Linked DNA regions of Parasegetibacter sp. NRK P23. The protein of the gene in region 2 interacts with the protein of the main gene of each other region in a pairwise test. Links are inferred from orthologs where the notes say so. Each region holds a gene or a part of one and is shown on either strand. Other genes may lie near its edges.

Evidence for each region.
Region 1: the proteins of ruvC (region 2) and ruvA interact in binary tests that used the Escherichia coli proteins (3 or more experiments, as listed by UniProt). The link is inferred for Parasegetibacter sp. NRK P23 from one-to-one orthologs.

The regions. Positions count from the first base shown.
Region 1 is NZ_JAMDLG010000001.1:470,881-478,303, forward strand. The notes cover bases 2,163-5,051. They hold ruvA (Holliday junction branch migration protein RuvA), read right to left. Parts: upstream 3,957-5,051; coding sequence 3,369-3,956; downstream 2,163-3,368. Other genes in these bases: sprA (cell surface protein SprA), read right to left, coding at 2,163-3,259; M4J38_RS01810 (beta-ketoacyl-ACP synthase III), read left to right, coding at 4,021-5,016; M4J38_RS01815 (PLP-dependent aspartate aminotransferase family protein), read left to right, coding at 5,051-5,051. Also shown: more of sprA, read right to left, coding at 1-2,162; more of M4J38_RS01815, read left to right, coding at 5,052-6,271; M4J38_RS01820 (GNAT family N-acetyltransferase), read left to right, coding at 6,274-6,723; fabD (ACP S-malonyltransferase), read right to left, coding at 6,720-7,423. UniProt on the Escherichia coli protein: The RuvA-RuvB-RuvC complex processes Holliday junction (HJ) DNA during genetic recombination and DNA repair.
Region 2 is NZ_JAMDLG010000001.1:3,469,440-3,476,957, forward strand. The notes cover bases 3,123-6,106. They hold ruvC (crossover junction endodeoxyribonuclease RuvC), read right to left. Parts: upstream 4,909-6,106; coding sequence 4,336-4,908; downstream 3,123-4,335. Other genes in these bases: M4J38_RS14060 (hypothetical protein), read left to right, coding at 3,123-3,710; M4J38_RS14065 (TM2 domain-containing protein), read right to left, coding at 3,793-4,254; M4J38_RS14075 (lysylphosphatidylglycerol synthase domain-containing protein), read left to right, coding at 4,877-5,929; M4J38_RS14080 (DUF3108 domain-containing protein), read left to right, coding at 6,007-6,106. Outside these bases: transcription elongation factor GreA, read left to right, coding at 1-405; M4J38_RS14040 (HIT family protein), read left to right, coding at 493-891; M4J38_RS14045 (hypothetical protein), read left to right, coding at 904-1,602; membrane protein insertion efficiency factor YidD, read left to right, coding at 1,599-2,060; M4J38_RS14055 (hypothetical protein), read left to right, coding at 2,057-2,929; more of M4J38_RS14060, read left to right, coding at 2,946-3,122; more of M4J38_RS14080, read left to right, coding at 6,107-6,792; M4J38_RS14085 (aspartyl protease family protein), read right to left, coding at 6,998-7,518.

The DNA.
Region 1 (7,423 bases), 3.0 Mb from region 2 along the record:
TATCGTTGGCCGGGTCATTGAAAGCTTCTATGTAAACGCTTGAATTTTGACCGTAAATACTCCGGAGGGCATCGAGGTAGGCGGAGAATTTCACGCGTTCTTCCTCATCGGTCAATCCATCCAGTCCCACATCCTGAAATTCCCTGTCTGCGGGATCATTGCTGAACGCGTTCGTTACCTGGATCGGGTTGGCCGGCACTTTTCCCCAAACGGTGGAAGTATCGGAAGGAGAAGGAATGTTGGGCGTATTCAGTCCATTTTCGAACTGGCGACGGGAATCGCGTAGAATATCTTCTGAAATATTTCCGAGGTTGAAGAAAAGCTTTCCGCCTGAGGCTCCGGGTTTAAGGAGATAGGGATCCTGTACCCAGAATTCGATGAATTCCACGTTCCCGGTTTCGAAGTCGATCTGGTCAAGGCCGCGCATGATCCCACCCCAGCGGTCGCGGGGGTTGGAAAGGCGTCCATCGGGCCCCAGACTTCCGGGTCGGGTATCAAAGTTATACGGGCCTTTATCCATGGGGTAATAAGCCATATCGAAGGTCACCAACTGGTTCTGTCCCAGGTCAGGCGTTCGCTGGGGGAATATCTCCTGGCTGTTTACCGAACGGGTTTCCGGCTTGGAAAGTTCATTCACATTATCCCGCAACGGGTTGTTGATGGCCCGCCGGTCCTGCAAAGTAGGTTCGATATTGTACCAGGCGATGCGGGCACGGTTCTGGCCGTTGGCCAGGTTATTACTCAGTTCCCCTTCCGGGAACAGCGGATTGCCTTGTGGTGTGGAAGCGAGGGTCCAGCCTATGAGCGGGAAACGAAGGTCGATGCTGTTGCGGGTTCCTTCAAAATCATCGATATAAACAAGACCGGCATCTCCTTTCCCGATCTGCGCGGGGTGACCCGGTTTCAGGTAAGCGGCCTCTCCGTAGGCATTGATGCTGGAAGGTGCGTTGGTGCTGTAAAAAGGAAGTTTATCCAGCCAGCGGGTAAGCCGGGGTATTTCAGATTTGTAGTTGAAGTCTACCCCATACATGGTATTCTTAATAGGGTCTTCGCCGATCTGCATTTTGGTGAAGAAAGGTCTTTCGCCCAAACGCACCATCGTGGCGCCTAACGTGAATTTTTCGCTGAACAGGTAATCCAGCCGCAATCCCATATAGTTCCGTTGCTGCAAACCGAAACTGGCGTTGTTCTCGAACTGCACGTCAACCGGCACATTGGAATTGATGATGCTCTGGTTGAGAATCTTCACCGTCCCAAGACTGTAGTCGATCACATAGTCCACATTCTCTACGAGCAATTGTCCGCCTGCGGTGATCGTAACGGAACCCGGCGGCACGTTATACGCGTTCAGGCTGATCTCGGAGCCATCTCCTCCGCTGCTTTTTGCCGTTCCCCGCATCACATAACGGTTCAGGTTCGCATACGTGGAGGCGATAGACTTGATGGTATCGTACAATGGATAATAGACATACTTATCTTTCAGTTCCTGCGGACTGTTCCGGAAAGCGATGGAATCCAGGTCGCGACCAAAAGGTTCCAGCAGGGGGAAGATCACGCGGCTTTGTTGCGTGACGACTGTAAACCCTTCAATATAATCGAACACCCCATCGGGTTGGGGATCGTTCTGGTTGTTGAGCCGGTCCAGGTTCAGCACGGTAAGCAGGGGCACACCGGCGAGATCACCTTCGGGAAGAAAACGTTTTTCACCTAAACTTGGTTCCTGGTAAAGAATATTCAGTTTAAAATCTTCCCGCTGCAGGTTGTAAGCGCCAACGGCGTACACGTTCTTCATCATCAGGTCCCAGAGCGGAAGATAAGTTCGTTGGGAGGTGGCTTTCAGCAATTTCAGGAACAACACTTTGGAGGTTCCGGGTAAGGTGCTGGTGGTATCCGGTGGCACATCCTGAGAGAACTCCCCTACCGTGATTACACGGCCATTGTATTGGTATTGGTAAGCCACCGCGAGCACTTCATCTTCCCGGAGTTGCTGAATCAGTGAAATAAAGCCTATTTGCGGATTGTAATAATATTCGTCGGGGCGGAGTTTCCGGGCGAAGGTTTTTTCAAAATCTTCCACGGGTCTTAATCCGAAAGCATTCAACCTACTTTGTACGAGGGCCGGGCTGCGGGAGGAAGGATCCTGCACCAGCCTACTGTAAAGATCGTTGGCATTGTTGTCGGGCAATGGATTAGCAGTCAGCGAATTGATGTTCGCGTTAAAAGGGTCGGCTTCACCAATATCCATCAGGCCCACCACATCACGGGTGTCGGTGGTAGCGCCGTTCCTGTTGGTGACCCATACTTCCATACGGAGGATCTGCACCTGAGAGTTCACCACGGGCAGGTTGCTCATGGCGGTGTTATAGTTGTTCCTGAAGTACTGACCTAGCAGGAAGTGGCGGTTCTCTTCGTATTCGTCTGCTTTAATCTCGAAAGTTTGTGTGGCGGCTCCGCCCTGCGTGGTTTGCGAACTGCGTTGCGAGCGCTGGTTGGCGAGTACGCCGGTCACAAAAAGTTTACCGAACTGCATCTGGGTTTTCACCCCGAACAGGGATTGGGCGCCTGGAATAAGCGTTCCTTTGGAAGAGAAGTTCACGTTCCCCGCTTCGAAGCGTTTCACGATCTCATCATCGCGGCCCACGTAATCGAGTTTCAGTTGGTTCTCGAAATCGAAAGTGGACTGGGTATTGTAACTGATGGGCAGTTTAAGTTTGTCGCCGATGTTACCGATCACATTGAGGTTGGCGTTGAGGTCAAAATCGAAGCCGCCGTTTCTACGGGCGCGTTCGGGCAGCGTGGGATTCTTGATGTTCTGTCCCTGGTAGCCGGCCATAATGTCTACATACCCTTGCGGACGGATATCCACCTTGCCATTGCCGAAGAGCCGGTTGAAGAAACTCTCGTGCATCTGCAACTGGGGTTTATCCAGTTTCCGGTTCAGGTCGGAAAGCGTGGCGGCCCGCTGGCGGAAATAGTTTTCTTCATCCATCCTGCCTTTCAACTGGAGGAATTCATCGAAGCTGAGGGCAATGGGATTCCTGTAATACCGGGTCCCGATCTTTTCTACAATATAATACTGGTTGGTTTTGGGGTCGTATTCTACCGTTCTTTCAATATTGGAGGGATCTCTGAAATCGAAGCCTTTCCGTTGCGGATTGGTCATAGCATCGCCTCTCCGGTCGCGGAGGGGATACTTCAACGTATCTGCAGCAGTTTTGGCGGTATCCTGTTGTTGGAATGCTTTAAGTGGTGCGGCCACGGCCCTGTGCTGAAACAAAATCCACCCTGCGGCAACCAACAAAGTTGCTGTTAGTATTTGAAAAGCGCGTCTGGTCAAAACTAGTTTTGTGTTAACGGGTAGAAATGGTTCAAATAGCTTGCAGGGATTTTTTGATGATGGTTTCAAGGTTTTCGGTTCCATTGTCTGCTTTCAGCACCTTTTTAATGGCCTGTTCGGCAGTAGCGCGGGCAATGCCCAGCGCGATTAACGCATTTAACGCATCCTGTTCCAAACTATTGCCTGCCGGCAATGAAATATTAGTAACAGTTGTGTTGTGTTTTCCAAGTTTGTCTTTCAGCTCGACGATGATCCGCTCCGCGGTCTTCTTCCCGATCCCCTTGATCTGTTCCAGCCACTTCACGTTACTCTGGGTAATGGCGGCCACAATATCTTCCGGCTTCTGCGAAGAGAGCATTACCCGGGCGGTGGCGGCGCCCACGCCTGAAACACTGATGAGGTGAAGGAAAAGTTGTTTTTCTTCGAGGGAATAGAAGCCGTACAATACATGTGCATCTTCCCTGACCTGGAGCCAGGTATGGAGCATACCTTCCTCCTTATCCTGGATATAGGAATAGGTTGGAAGGCTGATGTGGACTTCGTATCCTACGCCGTGCACATCCATCAGCGCAATGGCAGGCGTTTTTACCGTAAATTTTCCTTTCAGAAAGGCGATCATACTGCGAAAATAGGATTTCCCTTAATTTTACACCCATTCTTGAAAAAAACTTAAACCACGTTTCATGACGAATAAGATCACTGCCGCCATTACAGCGGTGGGAGGCTATGTTCCGGAAGACAGACTTACGAACGCCGACCTGGAGAAGATGGTAGACACCACAGATGAATGGATCCGCACCCGGACGGGTGTGGAGGAAAGAAGAATACTGAAGGGAGAAGGAAAGGCTACCTCCGACATGGTGGTGCCGGCCGTGCAGGAACTGTGCCGCAAAAGAGGAATTGAACCCTCTGAAATTGACTGTCTGATCGTGGGGACAGTTACACCCGATATGGTTTTCCCTTCCACCGCCAACCTCGCCTGCCACAAATTGGGCGCGGTGAACGCCTGGGGATTCGACCTGGCCGCCGCGTGCAGTGGGTTCCTCTACTCCCTTTCAGTAGGGGCCGCGCTGATCGAAAGCGGACGGTATAAAAAAGTTGTAGTAGTGGGCGCTGATAAAATGAGTTCCATCATCGACTACACTGATCGTGCCACCTGCATTATTTTCGGAGACGGTGCCGGTGCCGTGTTACTGGAACCTTCCACCGACCCGGAATCGGGCATCATAGACAGTATTCTGCGCAGCGACGGTGGCGGCGCCCCCCACCTGCACATGAAAGCGGGTGGATCCCTCAACCCCGCCTCCCATGAAACCGTGGATAAAAAAATGCACTACGCTTACCAGGAAGGTCAGCCTGTTTTCAAAGCCGCCGTGAAAGGAATGGCCGATGTAAGCTATGAACTCCTGGAACGCAATAACCTCACCGGTGACGACATCGCCTGGCTGGTACCGCACCAGGCCAACAAAAGGATCATCGATGCCACCGCCGACAGGATCGGACTTTCCCACGATAAGGTCATGCTGAACATCCAACGCTTCGGCAACACGACAGCGGCCACCATACCACTGTGCCTTTGGGAATGGGAATCACAATTAAAGAAAGGCGATAACCTGGTGCTCGCGGCCTTCGGCGGCGGATTCACCTGGGGCGCCATCTGGGTTAAATGGGCTTACTAATAATAAGCCTTCCCTTCAATCATCAAATAAGAACATGAGCAAACAACAGCTTTCAGGGTTCGGCTCCACCGCCATCCATGCCGGTCACCAGCCCGATCCCAATAATGCGCACCTGACACCTATTTATGCGTCGTCCACTTTTACGTTCGACTCCGCGGAACAGGGCATGCTGCGCTTTGAAGGAAAAGAACCAGGGTACATCTACACCCGCTGGGGTAATCCAAACTTTACCGAAGCGGAAGAAAAGATATGTGCTCTGGAGGGATTCGGAATAGCCGATAAAGATGGGGACCGCATCCAGCTGAAAGCCCTGCTGCACGCCAGCGGGCAGGCCGCCATGACCACCATGTTCCTCGCCAACCTGAAAGCCGGGGATAAAGTGTTGTCTCATTTCTCCCTCTACGGCGGCACGCACGAATTACTGCACCGCGTGTTACCACCGATGGGTATAGAAACATTATTGCATCGCCTCGACAATGCGGATGAACTGGAACAATTGCTGAAGAACGATCCCAACATCCGTTGGATACACCTGGAAACACCGGCCAACCCCACACTCCAATGCGTGGATATTGAAATGATCTGCACCGTGGCGCAACGTTTCCAGGTGAAAGTTTCGGTTGACAATACTTTCGCTACGCCCTATCTGCAACAGCCTTTTAAGATGGGCGCTGATTATGTTTTCCATTCCACCACCAAATACCTGAACGGTCATGGTACGGCCATCGGTGGCGTATTGGTGGGAAAAGACATCCAGGCGATGAATACCACTGTACTCAAATGGTACAGGCTGCTGGGCGGCAACGCCAACCCCTTCGACGCGTACCTGCTGATCAACGGGATCAAAACCCTGGAGCTGAGAATGGACCGGCATTGCAGCAATGCGATGGCCGTAGCGGAATTCCTGGATAAACATCCCGCGATCGCGAAAGTAAATTATACCGGGCTTGCCCATCACCCTGACCATGCGCTGGCTTCCCGCCAGATGCGTCATCCCGGCCCCATGCTCAGTTTCGAACTGAAAGATGGATTAGAAGGTGGCATGAAGTTCATCAACCAACTCAGCTTCTGTACGAAAGCAGTATCGCTGGGTACTACGGATACGCTCGTGAGCCATCCGGCAAGTATGACACATTACGGTGTTCCGCGTGAATTAAGGATCGCTTCCGGCATTACCGACGGGCTGATCCGCATGAGTGTGGGCATTGAAAACATAGAGGATATTCTCAACGATATAGCAAACGCGCTCCAATAAATATGTCCGTAATCATCAGGCGCGCGCAGCGCGAAGATTGTACCCGCATCCTTGAACTGGTGCATGAACTCGCGGTGTACGAAAAAGCTCCGGAAGAAGTAACTGTTTCACCGGAACATTTCGTAGAAAGCGGGTTTGGCCCCAACCCCGTATGGTGGGCATGGGTAGCCGAAGTAGGCGGTAAGGTGGAAGGCTTTGCGCTCTATTATATCCGGTTCAGCACCTGGAAAGGACAGCGTTTGTACCTCGAAGACCTGTTGGTTACTGAAAAAATGCGCGGAAGAGGGTTGGGTAAAATGTTGTTCGACGTCCTGATTGCCGACGGCAAAGAAAAAGGATTGAGTGGAATGGTATGGCAGGTATTGGAATGGAACGAACCTGCCATACGATTCTATCAAAAATATGGGGCGAAGCTGGATGGCGAGTGGGTGAACTGCGCCATCTCTTTCTAGTGTACGCTGTTTACTTTAACGTCTTTGTTGATTTTGTGCACCAGTCCCTGTAATACGCGGCCAGGACCACTTTCGGTAAATTCAACCGCGCCATCTTTCAGCATGGCTTCCACGCTTTGCGTCCACCTAACGGCCCCGGTCAACTGATTTTCAAGGTTTACTTTAATCTCGTTGGGGTCCATCACCGGAGCGGCAACCACGTTCTGATAAACAGGACATATCGGTGTTGAAAACTTTGTATGCTCAATTGCGCCGGAAAGTTCGTTCCAGGCTGGTTGCATCAATGGAGAATGGAATGCGCCGCTCACATGCAGCAGCAGTGATTTACGTGCGCCTGCTTCTTTCAAAGCCACCAACGCCAGTTCCACCCCTTTCATCGTACCACTGATCACCAATTGCCCGGGACAGTTATAGTTGGCCGGCACAACAATTTCGCCGGACTCTTCCTGCACTTTTGCGCAGATCATCTCAACTTTATCGTCCTCCATCCCCAATACAGCGGCCATGGAAGAAGGGGTCAGTTCACATGCCTGTTGCATAGCAGAGGCTCTGATGGATACAAGTTTGAGCGCGTCTTCAAATAAAAGCGTTTTGTTGGCCACCAGCGCTGAAAATTCTCCCAAAGAATGTCCAGCCACCATATCCGGCTTCGGATCTGTAAGAGAATTGTAAGCTGCTACAGAATGGATGAAAACAGCGG
Region 2 (7,518 bases):
ACGGTGGACAGGCCGGCGGCGTCCAGGGCGATTGCTGAAGCACGCGAAAAAGGTGACCTGCGTGAGAACGCTGAATATGATGCCGCTAAAGAGGCCCAGGGTATTCTTGAGGCTAAAATGGCACAACTGGAGAACGACCTGGCCAACGCAAGGATCGTGGATGCGGATTCCGTGGATACCAGCAAGGTGTCTATCCTCACTAAAGTAACCATCACCAATATCGCGACCAAGAAAACGGTGAAGTACCAACTGGTAGGCGAAAAAGAGGCCGACCTGAAAGCCGGTAAAATCTCTATCAGTTCACCCATCGGGAAAGGATTGATGGGAAAAGTGATCGGTGAAGTGGCCGAAGTGCACGCACCGAACGGGGTGATGAAATTCAAGGTGGAGAACATCGAGATATAATTAACGTTTTCTCCTATACCGAGCCGGCTATGCCGGCTTTTTTTATGTTAGACCGATCCTATAACTTTATCCTTCAAACAGTTAGTCATGGCTTCAATATTCTCAAAGATCATTTCGGGAGAACTCCCTTCTTATAAGATCGCCGAAAACGATAAATTCTTCGCTTTTCTTGATATCAGCCCTTTGGTGGAAGGACATGTGCTCGTAGTACCGAAGTATGAAGAAGATAAACTTCTGGAACTGCCGGACGATTACCTTGCGCAACTGCTGCTCTTCGCCAAGCCCATCGCCAGGGCCATCGAAAAAGCGATTCCCTGCCAGCGTTGCGGTTTATCTGTAATCGGGCTGGAAGTGCCGCATGCGCACCTGCACCTGGTTCCCCTCCAAACCGCGGACGACCTTAATTTCACCCGTCCCAAACTGAAACCGTCCGCCGATCAATTAAAGGCGACCCAGGAAAAAATTCTTCAGGTACTTGCGTTGTAAATCTGTTTTTCTATGATCAGAATATTGCTTTTCTCCTTACTGCTGGTGTCGTGGATGCCGGGTCCGGCTTATATCGAAAAGATATCCGCCTCCATGGTGAGCCGACAGGTGCAGATGGGGAAATCCGTTACCATTAAAGGAAACATCTATTACCAGCGGAACGGGAACATGGTGACCAGGTTCTCCTATCCCAAAGAATATATCGTGATCTCCAATAAAGTGGGGGAAGTCAAAATTTACGACCCCGCCAGGAACTCCGTGTTGCAATACCAGAACTTCCTTTTCAGCACACAATCTTCCCAATTCTACTTCTTCTTCTCTGGTAAATCAGCGGATATGGGGTTGGGTGACATCGGATTCGTGCAGGAAAAAACTTCGAAGGAAGGCAACCTGGTGGTAACGATCTGGAAACTGAAGAACCCCGACAAGAAAGCGGCCATTCAGAAAGTAAAACTGGTGTACCAGCAGCAACAACCGGTGTACATGCACTACGAAGATGCGGCCGGAAAGATCATCAGGAAAGTGTTTTACTACAATTACATACGGTTGGAAAACAGTTCTTTCCCCAGTATTACCACCGAGATCGTGTACGGTGAAAAAAACGATTCCACGGTGTCCAAAACCACCTATACCGATTTCAAACTGAACCACCAGGCTTCCAACGAATACATGGATTACAGGATTCCCGCCAACGCAAAAATTGAAAAATGAGAACGGCGTACCTTTTAATACTTTTATTATGCTCCGCGGGGCTTCGTGCGCAGGAACTCACGGCGGCGGATATCCTCCTTGTGAAGCATGCGCACCAGCCGGTTGCACAGAAAGCAAAAGAATACAACCGGGCCGGCAATAATACCACCGTATTGGAGGCAAAGAAAAAATCAGCGCTGGCGCAGTATAACCCAATATCTCTTACGCTAAAAGGCGCGATGGCATTGTACCAGCAGGTACTTTCTCCGCAGTTGTCCAGGAGTTGTCCGTATGAAATCACCTGCTCCAACTTCAGCAAACACGCGATCCGGGAGTTCGGGGTGGTGAAGGGCATCTTCCTCAGTGCCGACAGGGTGTTGCGCTGCAACAGGATCGGACTCCTCGACGTGCATCCACTTAACATACACGATCACAACGGAACGATAACAGATCCGCTGGCCCAATACAGGATCCGATGAAAAAAATGTTGACACGTCTTTTTGTTTTTTTCCTGTTTTGTGTGCCGGCAATTGTGAATGCGCAGTCCACTGTCTTTAGCAATGAACTTCGTTTTGCAAGATATCTGCTCGATAAGGAAATGTATGCCGAAGGCATGAAAGTCTTAATGGCATTGGATACCACGGCCATTTCCCCCGAACAAAAAGATAGTTTCTATTACACCGTTGGATGGGCGGCTTATCAGTACAAACAACTGGATACCGCGGCCACTATGTTGCTGAAAGTTTCTCCCAGGGCTGAAGTATATAGAAAGAGTAATGCTTTTGCTGCTTACAGTATGGCTTTTAACCAGCGCTTGGCTGAAGCTGACGCTGTTTTCGCCGCAATACCTTATGCTGACTCACTCGAATATGAATTGGTGCGTTTTGAAAGGGCCGGCATTGCATTGCTTCAAAGAGATTACCATTTATACGACAGCCTGAAAGCCGGTTTCAGGTTCAACTCTTACGTGCTTCAGCAGGAAGAGAAAAGAATGAATGTGTACAGGACCGAGATGGGAAAATTCCGCAACAAATCTCCTTTGCTTGCGGGTGTTTACAGCGCCTTGCTTCCCGGCGCCGGCAAATGGTACGCGGGTAAAAAGAAGCAGGGTGTCGCGGCTTTTCTGCCTGTTGCTTCGCTGGGCGCCATTACCTATGAGGCTTACCGGAAAGGTGGCGTGAAGAGCGCACGCTTCATTGCTTTCGGCTCCTTGTTCAGCTTGTTTTATGTGGGCAATATCTGGGGCAGCGTGCTTTCGGTGAAAGTGCGCCAGAACGAATTCAAAAGAGAATATGAGAATAAGATCCTTTTTGACATGCACATTCCTTTGCGCAACTTTTACAATTAGCGCGCAGGAGCATTCTATGCTGAAGGAAGCGGGGCGGAAAGCCGCTGAGGGAGATTATATGTCCGCGGCTATTTTATACGAAAGGGTTTTGTTCAATGCGCCTTCAGATGCCGATGCTTACCTCGCCGTAACAGGCAGGCTTGATTGTTTAAAGAAGGAATCCCGGTTCCGCGAAGCGGAGCGGTACATTAAAGCCTCTATGTTGCCCAACTTTACGGAGCAGCAGCAATTTGAACTCTCCGTCCAGCAGGTGCTTTGCGCTTACCTCGCCGGACAATTTGAGAATACGGTATCGCTTACCGAGCAACTACGGGTGAACTTCGCCGGTAACACATTGCCGGAACTGGTGGCCGTGATGAAAGTAATCTCGCTCAACGAACTAGGCCGTTGGGAAGATGCTGCCGCCGCATACAGGGAATGGGCCGGAACGAAGGATACTTCTTACTTACAGCATGATCCCTATAAAAAATTGCCCCGCTTTAAAAGTGAAAGCAAAGCGGAATGGCTGTCCACCTTCCTCCCTGGCGGTGGCCAGATTTATGCGGGCAAGCCGCTGGAGGGCATGGTGAGCATACTGGTGCAGGGGGCGGGCGTATGGTTCGGGGTGGTGAGTTTTCTTGACCACTACTACTTATCGGCCTGGGCTGGTGCAGGACTGTTCGGTTCCTTTCACATGGGGGGCGTAAGGCGCTCCAGGGTATTGGTGCAGCGGTACAATAAGAAGGCGCTGAAAGACTTTAATGAAAAAGTGAAAACGATGATGCTTGGCGGAAATCTCTGATACACGCATAAAAAAACAGGTTTTAAGAGTGGACGGTCATTACATCCTTTCTTAAAACCTGCGTTGTAAAACTTTTCAGTAATTACATGTTGCCACCGCCCCACATAAAGAACTTAGGATTGCCTACGTATGGGCTGATATCCTGGTTGTTGATGATGAGAACGATCAGATCCACGAAGGGAACTATACCAAAGATACCGCCGCAGGTAAGGATATACCCGATCCAGGTCATGGTTTTAGTACCCAGGTAGAGACGGTGAATACCGAGTCCTCCGAGGAAGAAGTTCAGGAGAATGGCAGCCACGAAGTTTTTATCGCCGCTGGCGAACTGCGCGTTGTTCATGGCAACGGCATTGCTGCCCTGTGTCATGTTCATCACTTCTGCAGCAGCGCTGAGGCTGATGTCCTGGCTGTTCTCGAACAAAGTCTCAATCTGCTGGTCATCTACAAAATAAGAAGCACCTTCAGCTGAGGGGGTTGTGGCCGCAAATGACACGGCTGTAATAAAACAGCCTGCGATCCAGGTTAAGATTCTCTTTTTCATGAAATAGAAATTTGGACTAAGATAGAAAATTAGTGCCGACTATCTTTCTTTTAACCCATGATTTTCACATAAATATGTGGTTCATGGCAACTTAACTCTTCCTGGATTTTCCCGGATGAAAGCGTCCCAGCCGCCGGCTTTACCTTTTTTAACGGCCGCTACGGGTGAACTTGCCTGATAGTGGTGACAAACGGCCACGGCGAGGGCATCCGTGGCATCGTAATAAGCGGGTTCGGTTTCTTTCAGGGAAAGAATGTGTTGCAACATCTTCCATACCCGCTCTTTATCGGCGTTCCCGTTGCCGGTCACGGACTGTTTTACTGTTTTGGGAGAATACTCTGTTACATCAAGGCCAGCCTGCATCGCCGCGGCGATGGCCACGCCCTGTGCCCGCCCCAGTTTCAGCATACTCTGCACGTTCTTTCCGAAGAAAGGCGCTTCAATGGCGAAACAATCAGGCTTATGTGTACGGATCACTTCGTGCACTTTAGTATGAATGAGGTGCAGCCGGTTGTACATGTCTTTGTACGCCGCCAGTTTCAGCACATCCATTTCTATCAGCCTGATCTCCTGCCCGGTCACACAAATGATGCCGTATCCCATTACGAGGGTGCCCGGATCAATGCCCAGAATTATTTTTGATGCCTTATGCAATGAGGGTGTATTTTTAGCGAAATATCCTGTTCTGAACAAAAGTATCAAAATAATCATCAATTACTGGCTCGGGCCATTGCTGTTCATCTGGTTCGGCTATCATATCTGGCAACAGATCAGTTCGGATGGTGATTGGAAGGATTCCTGGAATCACATACGAAGTACCGCTTTCAGTGCGCACTGGCAGGAATGGGTGTTGCTTTGTGTGCTGATGCTGGCGAACTGGAGCATTGAAGCGCTGAAATGGCACAACTCCATCAAACACCTGCAGCAGATGAGCTACTGGCGCTCGTTCCGTGCCATATTAACCGGTCTTTCCTTCGCGGTGAACACACCCAACAGGATCGGAGAGTACCTCGGCCGGGTGCTGTATGTGGAAGAGGGGAACCGCATCCGTGCGGTGGCCATTACCATCGTGAACAGCTGGAGCCAACTGATCATCACCCTGGTGATGGGTGTGCTGGCATTGATTTATATGCAGGTGCAACTGGGGAAAGCAACTATTGAGGACGCGGGACTGTCTATCTTCTGGATACGGTCCTTTCAATGGATGCTCATTGTAATAACGGTAGTGCTTGTTTCCCTCTACATGCGCCTGGGTTGGTTGATCCCTCTGCTGGAGAAGCTGCCCTTCATCGAGCGGTTTGGAAAATATTTCCATGTGCTGGGCGAATTTTCACGGCGCGAATTACTGGAAATGCTTTTGCTTTCATTGCTGCGGTACTTTGTTTTTATCCTGCAGTACCAACTGGTTTTCAGTATATTCGGGGTAGGGCTTACCTGGTGGCAGGGTTTTTGGATGACCGGTGCTGTGTTCCTGATCCTCGCGATCGTTCCAACGATAGCGCTGGCGGAACTTGGCTTGAGAGGAGAAGTGAGTTTGCAGTTGATCGGCATGTTAAGTAAAAATAAAATCGGCATCGTGGCCGCAACCGGCAGCGTTTGGTTCGTTAACTTGTTGATACCGGCTATTGTGGGAAGCATCATGGTGATCGGAATTAAAATATACAGGAACAAATGATTTGATAAAGCAGGCTGGTGTTATTCAATAATGGTTCCGCCGCATTATCAGCATAAAGAACAAATAAAGATATACGGATGAAAGCTGCAGGTTTACTGACTCTTATATTTTTATCGCTGCACTTAAGGGCGGCCAATGATTTCTGCTCCGTCAGGAATACTTCTTTCAAAGCAGGCGAAAGCATTACACTGAAAGTGTATTATACGCTTGGCGTATATGTGGCCGCAGGAGAAGCCACCTTTACATCATCCCTGGAAAGACTGAACGGAAAGCCTGTTTACCATATCGTGGGAGAAGGCAAGACCTATAACTTCTACGATAACTTTTTCAAGGTACGCGACCGCTACGAAACCTACATCGATACCGCCAGCTTACAACCCTACAAGTTTATCCGCAATGTAGAGGAAGGCGGTTATAAAAAATATGAGAATGTAAGTTTCAACCGTACCGCTAATACAGCCGTTACCACGAAAGGGGTTTTCAAGGTGCCCGAATGTGTACAGGATGTGGTAAGTTCAATTTATTACGCGCGCAACATTGATTTCTCCAAATACAAGCCCGGAGATAAGATTCCTTTTTCCCTATTCCTGGATGATGAGGTGTACAACATCTACATCCGTTACATGGGCAAAGAGACCATCAAAACCAAGTATGGAAAATTCCGCGCCATCAAATTCAAACCCTACCTGATCAAGGGATCCGTTTTTGAAGGTGGTGAAAAAATGACCGTATGGGTTTCAGATGACGGCAATAAAATTCCTGTGCGGATAGAAAGTCCGATCTCCGTTGGGAGCATCAAAGTAGACATGTCTTCCTACCGGAATTTGCGTTACCCGCTTTCTTCGTTGATCAGTGTACGGTAGTGTTGAACCTGCCAACCTGATGCATAAGGAATACGACATAGTCGGAACAATCATTCAACTAAACGAATGGTTTGTGAAAGAAAGGATATGCCGGTAGGATTATAAGGCCAGGCATACTTGCCACCGGCAATTCCTTCCATTCACTCAACGCTGTTCAGGGCCACACAGTTTATCGTTCTATCTCAATATTACTATTTATCAGTACTCACTCATCAATACCCGGTATTACCTCTCCCTCTTTTTTATGTAGCCGCACAAAGTCCTTCACGAGGTTATTGTATACCCTGATACTCTCCACACACTCCGCGAATCCGGGTGTGCGTATAGAATGAATCCTGTTCCTGTACTGTTCATCTGAAGGGATGATGAGTTCCTGCCGCAACGGATCTATCACCACGTTTAATACCTCAAGTGCCATCACGCCCAGTAACGGCTCCACTTCCCCCGGTAAAACCACGGCCTTGCATGGCTCGCTGATGTGCTGGAACCTGATCTCCAGCCCGCTTACCACGTCGCAGGCCACCGGCTTGTCGTTGGCCAGGTAGAAGGTTTTCTTTCCCACCACAGGAAGCTTGAGGTAAGATTGGATGTTCTCGTTAATAATCAGTTCACGCGCTCCGGTATCCACCAATGCACGGATCTGGATACTTCTCACTTCTTCTTTCCCGATGATGTGTTTTTTCGACAGGGTCAGGTCCTCCAAATTCACCAATTCAATACTCGCAT